Regions from separate parts of the Candidatus Avoscillospira sp. LCP25S3_F1 genome, predicted to be linked through region 1. Evidence: riboswitches for the same ligand, from Rfam matches in the RefSeq annotation. Region 1 holds a riboswitch; each other region holds the start of a gene.

Region 1 (2,200 bases):
TCTCCAACAGAGCCAACAGAGAGGCGCGGGTTTTCGGTGTCATATCTGCTGCCAGGGAAGCGGTATTGGACAGAACCAGACCGGCTACCACATCCGGATGGCGTCTGGCCAGCAGCTGGGCCACCACGCCGCCGAAGGAATGGCCCACCAGCCAGGCCCGGATGCCCAGGGTACGCAGCAGCTGGGCTAAAGTGTCAGTCAGCTGGGCCATGGTAGTGCAGTGGAGGGGATAATCACAGGTGAGTACGGAAAAATCCTTTGCAAATGCTGCAAAATGGTGAAAAAACAGATCGGACAGCCCGATGCCGCCGGTCAGCAGCAGCAGAGTTTCCCGATTTTGACTATGGACATGATGGCGATAGGGGAAGGAGATTCCGCCAATGGTCATCTGCCGCAGGGGAAACCGACGGTCAAAGGCGTCAAATTCCTGCATGTTTGCTCCTCCTTGTGCGGTGGTTAGTCTTAATTAACCAAAGAGTACCACATTTAAGAAAAGGTGTCAAGGTATAGGAAATCCATTTTATTGAGCAGCATTCCATGGAGGAACAGTAAGAGATTTTCACAATAAAAAGATTTGCAAATGGCTGTGGACTGTGCTATACTACGGGCGCAGGTGTTTCTCAGATGTGAAAAATACACAGTGAGAAGCCGAAGAAGGAAGCTGGGTGCAAATCCCACACGGAGCCGCCGCTGTAAGTGAGGAGCCGACGCAAAGATGCCACTGGTCCTGTGACCGGGAAGGCTGCGAAGGTGTTGATCCACAAGTCAGAAGACTTGCCTGCTGGATTGTTTCCATACTCCACGTGCATTTGGAAGGAAGCATTGTATTTGTATTGGCAAAATCGGGCCATTACTGTATTTTTATGCAGTAATGGCCCGATTTTTGCGTCTTATTTTGGAGGGAGTGATCAACGTGACGCACACAGATGCAGGCAACAGATGGCGTCGAGGCCTGCGTTTTCCAAATGGAGATTTGCCGGTGCGGGCGCAGAGCGCAGCAGAGGAGCAGGCGTTTTGGCGCAAGCGCATGGCCGATGGTCCACCGCCGCCAGATGCTTATGCAACAGCGGTATGGGAGGCTCTGAGCGCTCTAACAGAGCCGTTGCCCATTCATTCTGTCTTGGAGATCGGGCCGGGCTGGGGAAATTATACACTGTCGCTGTGCCGTACATTTCCAAAAGTCACCTGTGTGGATATTTCTCCCGATAATCTGGCCTATATCAGCAGCAGATCCGCACCCTGGAATCCCATCGTTCCGATCTGTTCTACCTGGGAAGATGCGGAAGTTCCCGTTCATGACCTGGTGTTTGGTTACAATTGCCTATATCGTTTGGAAGAGCCCGAGCATTTTTTGCAGAAGATGAACGATCATGCCGGTCATCTGTGTGTAATCGGCATGAACTGCCCACCAGAATTTCCATGGCTGCCGGTCCTGGAAGCAGCTGACCTTCCGATCCGCTACACTCGCCAGGGATGTCGGGAATTGGGTGAGGTGCTCACTTCATTGGGGATTTCCTGCAAAATGATAAATATTCCGAATCATCGGACATATCGTTATGCCGACAAGGAAGCGATCTTACGGAGGGCGGAGCAATTCCTGATGGCACCTTGTCCTCGGGAGCGGCTGTGGGATCTGTTATCACCGTTTCACCGCAGGGAGGGAACGCAATGGGTGTGTGAGTATCCGTTTGACTCCCAACTTTTGGTGTGGAAGCCCATACGTATGTAAACAGCTGCCTTAACGGGCAGATAAGAGCAATTTAGGAGGTAATAGTTTCTATGGGTGTAAAAAATATGAAAAAACGAATTATGGCACTTTTTCTCACGATGATTCTTTCCTTGGGGCTTTTGGGCTGTTCCGGCGGTGATTCTGCCACCGATGGGACAGAAACGTCAGGCAGCACCGGAGCCGGGCAGACGGTACAGGAGCAGTCCCAGGATACTGTGGACCCAAATGCGGAAATCGTGCTGGCCGGATATCGCAATCTGGCGCCCGGTGAAAAAGACGGCTATTATTGCAGCAAGATCCTTTATGTCTGGGAACCTTTGATTACCCAGGATGAAACAGCCGCCCCCATTCCTTGCCTGGCGGAAAGCTGGGAGATGAGCGAAGACGGAACCCAGTGGACCTTCCATCTTCGCCAAGGCGTCAAATTCCATGACGGCAGTGACTTCAATGCTGATGCGGTCATCGCCAACT
Region 2 (2,200 bases), on a different contig from region 1:
GCGCTCCATTCCGATCCGCAGCCAGCAGCCAACCGGTGCAGCCTTCCTGCGCAGAGATATGGATGGTGTTGCGCCAGTTCCCGCCACAGGCAGTAAGGAATTTATACAATTGTTTCGTCGATACACAGTGCTGTTCTTTCATTTGTCCTTCTCCTTTAATACGCACCGCAAAACGGCAGTTTGTGCCCACGGAAAATTGAACTTTTTGTAAATAAAAAAATCTGCCCCCATAAAACATGGAGGCAAAAAGGTTACTTATCAGATGAACATCTGGTAGTCTACTTGAGAATGGCCAAATGCGAGATGCATTGGGGTACCATCGTCAAAGTTTTAAATGGGGAAAAAGCATTATTAAAACCAGAATCATTTGGCTGCATGATTTTCAAGATGTTATCGGTTAAAATTTTACTTGCAATCAGCAAAGCATTGCGGTACAATAAAACACGAAAGTGAATAGCAAGCAGATACGATGAGAAACTTGTATAACACAATACAGGTGCTCTTTATCATAAGCCGGTGGGAATCCGGCGCGACAGACCGTATTCGTCGTAAGACGTCAGCCGGCAGTGATCGTACATTAGAGAGCATTTTTTGGGAGTCGTAGCTGTTTTGTATCCATACGGTCTTTCCAAAGAGGGAAGACCGTTTTTTTATGCTAAAATCACATAAAACTTTTTGTGGCCGCAGGAAAAGATCCGGGCGGCTGAACAAGGGAATCGGGTGAGAATCCCGGACGGTAACCGCCGCTGTATGCGTGATGTCCGCTGCTCGTTAACGAAAGTTCGCCATTGGGGACGTGCCCTGAGAAGGCAGAGCAGACCGGCGAAGGCAGGGAACCCCTGCCCCAAGCGCAAGTCAGAAGACCTACAAAAAGAGATCAGCCAGGTGTGGGACGCTGCACTTGGTATTTGCTGCGCAGAAAAACGGCTGTGGATCTTCGGGTTCACAGCCGTTTTTTTTAGGGAGGGACACAGAAACGATGGGAGAAAACAACAAAAACCAGCTGCAGGAACAGAAAAAGATGGTGCTCAGCATGATTGCGGAAGGTTCCAGGCTCCACGGAGAGACCGAGGAAAAAGACGGTTCGCGCTACTCCGTTGATACAGAGGAAGGCGCACAGCTTTATGCATCTTTTTCTGATGATGAGCTGTCGGAACTTCTGCGTCAAAGTGCCCAGCAGCTGGGGCATTCTCCGTCCCAGGGAGAGGTACACTGGATCTTGCGAACCTATCTGAAAGCCCGGTTTAAAAACTGGCCGGGGGCATTGCGTGCAGCGGGGTTAAGCCGATCGGCAGGTCGGGGTGGAATATCCACAGAACAAATGTCACAGAAGAAAGAAGAGTACCAGCAGATGCTCGATCAGATTCGGAGCATGGCAGAACAGCTGGGCCGGATTCCGCATCCGTCGGAGCTGCCGGAGATATGCCGAAAACTGAAAAAACGGTACCGAACCTGGGGAGAGGTTTTAGCTGCCGCGGGGGTGGAGGATGCGATTGTGGTCCGCCTGCAGAAAGTGGAAAACTTAGAGGCGGAGGAACGGCATATGCTCCAAGAACTGAGAGCCCTTGCGGAAGGGCTGAATCGGGCGCCCCTTCGGAGTGAAGTGGAACAAAGCCTACGGGAATCCCTGCTCCGGCGGTTTGGCTCATGGCGGAATGTCCTCTATCAGATCGATCTGGAGCCGGTTCGGCGCATCACGCCTTTTGTGAATGCTCCGCTACAGCGGGGAAAGGAGAAACGGCGGGCGTCCCATCGACAGGAACTGTACGACTGCTACTATCGACTGTTGAAGCTGGATCTGCAGACCGAGGCAGACTTGGAGTTGGTATGGAAGATGGCGCAGCAGTTGGGGCATCCGCCTGGCCGCAGGGAAGTGCCGCCGGAAGTCCGTATGCGGCTGCAAAAGGTATGCGGTTCCTGGGCCAATGCTTTGTTTCAACTGGGCCTGCAGGAAAAATCGAGAAAACCCCAGCAGCGATGATTGGCTTTCGTGAGGTGAAAAATGCATATGAAACGAAAAATAGGCTGTCGGCTTGCCCACATTTTTCTGGTGCTGCTGGGCGTCAGCTTTTTAAGCTTTCTGCTGATGTATGTGTCGCCGGGCGATCCCGTCCGATCCATGTATGCGGTCAGCGGCAGTATTCCGTCAGAGGAAGTGTTGGAGCAGACCAGGGAGGAGTTGGGGCTGAATGAACCGTTT
Region 3 (2,200 bases), on a different contig from region 1:
GCCATAGCGTATGAAAGTGCCTGGATATGTTCTTGACACGTCTGCAAAAATCGGTTACAATACGGGCTGTGAGCAGGTCATATGCTTGACATATGCCAACTGACAAGCCGGTGTGAATCCGGCGCAGTCTTACCTCTACTGTATTTGGCTCCGGCCATAAGCCAGGATTGTCAGCCTGCTCCATGGTAATTGATCAAGGTGGTATCCATTGCCGATTTTTGCAGCCATGCCCATGTTTGGGGATGGCTGGAGGTTTTGTGCATTTCATGTGTTCAAAGCTTCTATTTGCAGGGATCGGCAATGGATATCTGCTTTTCCGGCAGACGCCATTGTCTGCCGGATTTTTTATTTTTCGGATTGGCAGCAGGTCCCAAAGTCGAAAGGGGGTGTAGACCGTTAGCAAGCGAAGGCAGGCTCGTCCAGCAAAATTGACACCGCAAGAGCTGGAGCGATATCGAGATACCATACAAAATTTAGCACAGCAAGCCCAAACAAAACGAACAGATGGGGAGAACCAGGAAAAGGAATTGCGCATGCTTTATCAATCCTTTACCTTGTCCAGCGGCATTGGTAAAGCCATCTATGCCAGCTATTCTGATCAAGAGCTGTTGGATGTTCTGCGAGAAGCGGCCATTCGTATTGGGCGTGCACCAACGCAGGGAGAGATTTTTTTTCTGTATCGGATCTATCTGAAAGCCCGGTTTGGCACTTGGCCGGCAGCGCTGCGGGCAGCTGGAATGCGGCGATTACCAGTACCGGATCTAACGATCCCAGATTGGGAGCAAATGCTGCTGGAACGGCCGGATATTTGTAATGCATTGGAGGATGTTACGCAACGCAGATGCCGCCTCGGGTATCCGCCGCGCAAGCGGGATGTACCGCAAGCCAAAGTCCTTTGTGAGCGATTCCGCTCTTGGGAAAATGTAATTGCTGCCGCAGAAGCATTTCAAACGTGGCAGATGGAAAGGGGGAACTCTGTTTAAAAGTAAATAGGGGAGCATTTGTTGTGGCCCTGTCTCGGCAGTAGCAGAGGGAGGGATGAACAAGGGAATCGGGTGAGAATCCTGAACGGTAACCGCCGCTGTATGCGCTGAGATACCGGATCGTTGACGAAAGTCGGTCACTGGGAAACTGGGAAGGCAGATCCGGCGTCGTGGGGAAGACCCTGCAGGCGTGAGTCAGAAGACCTACAAGGAATGCGAAGCGGCCGCAACGCGGCCAACCATGGGAAAACGGCTGTGGCGATCATTGGGATCTGTCACGGCATTTTTTATGCCCTGACAGAGCGACAGTCAAAGGAGAATTGGGAACCTATGAAAAAACGTATGTTAAGCATACTGCTGGCGCTGTCTCTGCTGCTCGGCATGGCTCCGGTGCATGCGGAGGCCGCGTCGGAGAATGGCACCGCCGCTGTAGAGACAGAGTACCTCCTGCATACAGCCGGTGCGGAGAGAGAAGCAGAGTGGGTCATTGATGACCAGAATGCGCTGCAAAACATGGGGCACGGCGCGTATAAACTCGGTGCAGATATCGAACTGCACGAATGGACTGCCATCGACTTTTCCGGCACGTTGGACGGTGATGGCCACACCATCACGTTGGCCGGTCAGCCGCTGTTCAATGAGCTGAGCGGTAATGTGCAGAACCTGCTGTTGGACGGCGCAGTGGAGGTAGAGAATGCAGCCGGAGCGTTGGCTTTTGCCATAGATGGCGGTGTGGTGAATAACTGTTGGTCTGGTGTTGAGACATTTTCTTATAATGTCTCGGCGGGGTTTGCTGGAACCATGACGGGCGGTACCATCAAAAACTGCCTCTTTACCTATGATATAGCAGAGTACGGTATTGCCACCGAGTCAGATGGTGCATCCCGTATTGGGGTCAATCCCAAATTCCGTGTAAACACCATTTAAGGTGCGAATAGAGCAAAATTTATTCAGGGCGGTAGCCGGGGAAATCCGGCTGCCGCCGTTTCGCCTTTTCAACAACATAACGCCGGTGGTGGCGGATGTCAAGGGTGGCGGAGCCGTTCAGCTTGTCACTGACATCCGGCCCCGGCGGTGTTACTCGGGCATACGCTCGGCAAAATAGATGGCCATCTGAGCGTGGATCAGGCTCCAGTCCTGCCGCCGCCCAGTCCACTTTTTTGTAATGTCCATCATGGCCAGATATCATAGCCAATAATGAGATAGTCTACCAAATA

The links. A riboswitch is a leader RNA that binds a small molecule or an ion and turns the genes downstream of it on or off. The one in region 1 is predicted to bind cobalamin.
Region 2: another riboswitch for cobalamin. It lies ahead of ACTQ33_RS15380 (homing endonuclease associated repeat-containing protein); the one in region 1 lies ahead of ACTQ33_RS12765 (class I SAM-dependent methyltransferase).
Region 3: another riboswitch for cobalamin. It lies ahead of ACTQ33_RS00020 (hypothetical protein); the one in region 1 lies ahead of ACTQ33_RS12765 (class I SAM-dependent methyltransferase).

What each region holds. Positions count from the first base shown of each region.
Region 1 is NZ_JBQKJT010000014.1:37,842-40,041, forward strand. It holds gene ACTQ33_RS12760 (alpha/beta hydrolase) at 1-433, opposite strand, end outside; cobalamin riboswitch at 595-796, shown strand; gene ACTQ33_RS12765 (class I SAM-dependent methyltransferase) at 905-1,729, shown strand; gene ACTQ33_RS12770 (ABC transporter substrate-binding protein) at 1,780-2,200, shown strand, end outside.
Region 2 is NZ_JBQKJT010000025.1:24,866-27,065, reverse strand. It holds gene ACTQ33_RS15385 (hypothetical protein) at 1-142, opposite strand, end outside; cobalamin riboswitch at 659-886, shown strand; gene ACTQ33_RS15380 (homing endonuclease associated repeat-containing protein) at 980-1,981, shown strand; gene nikB (nickel ABC transporter permease) at 2,009-2,200, shown strand, end outside.
Region 3 is NZ_JBQKJT010000001.1:1,319-3,518, reverse strand. It holds gene ACTQ33_RS00030 (cysteine-rich small domain-containing protein) at 1-7, shown strand, start outside; gene ACTQ33_RS00025 (homing endonuclease associated repeat-containing protein) at 534-983, shown strand; cobalamin riboswitch at 988-1,209, shown strand; gene ACTQ33_RS00020 (hypothetical protein) at 1,314-1,910, shown strand; gene ACTQ33_RS00015 (hypothetical protein) at 2,156-2,200, opposite strand, start outside.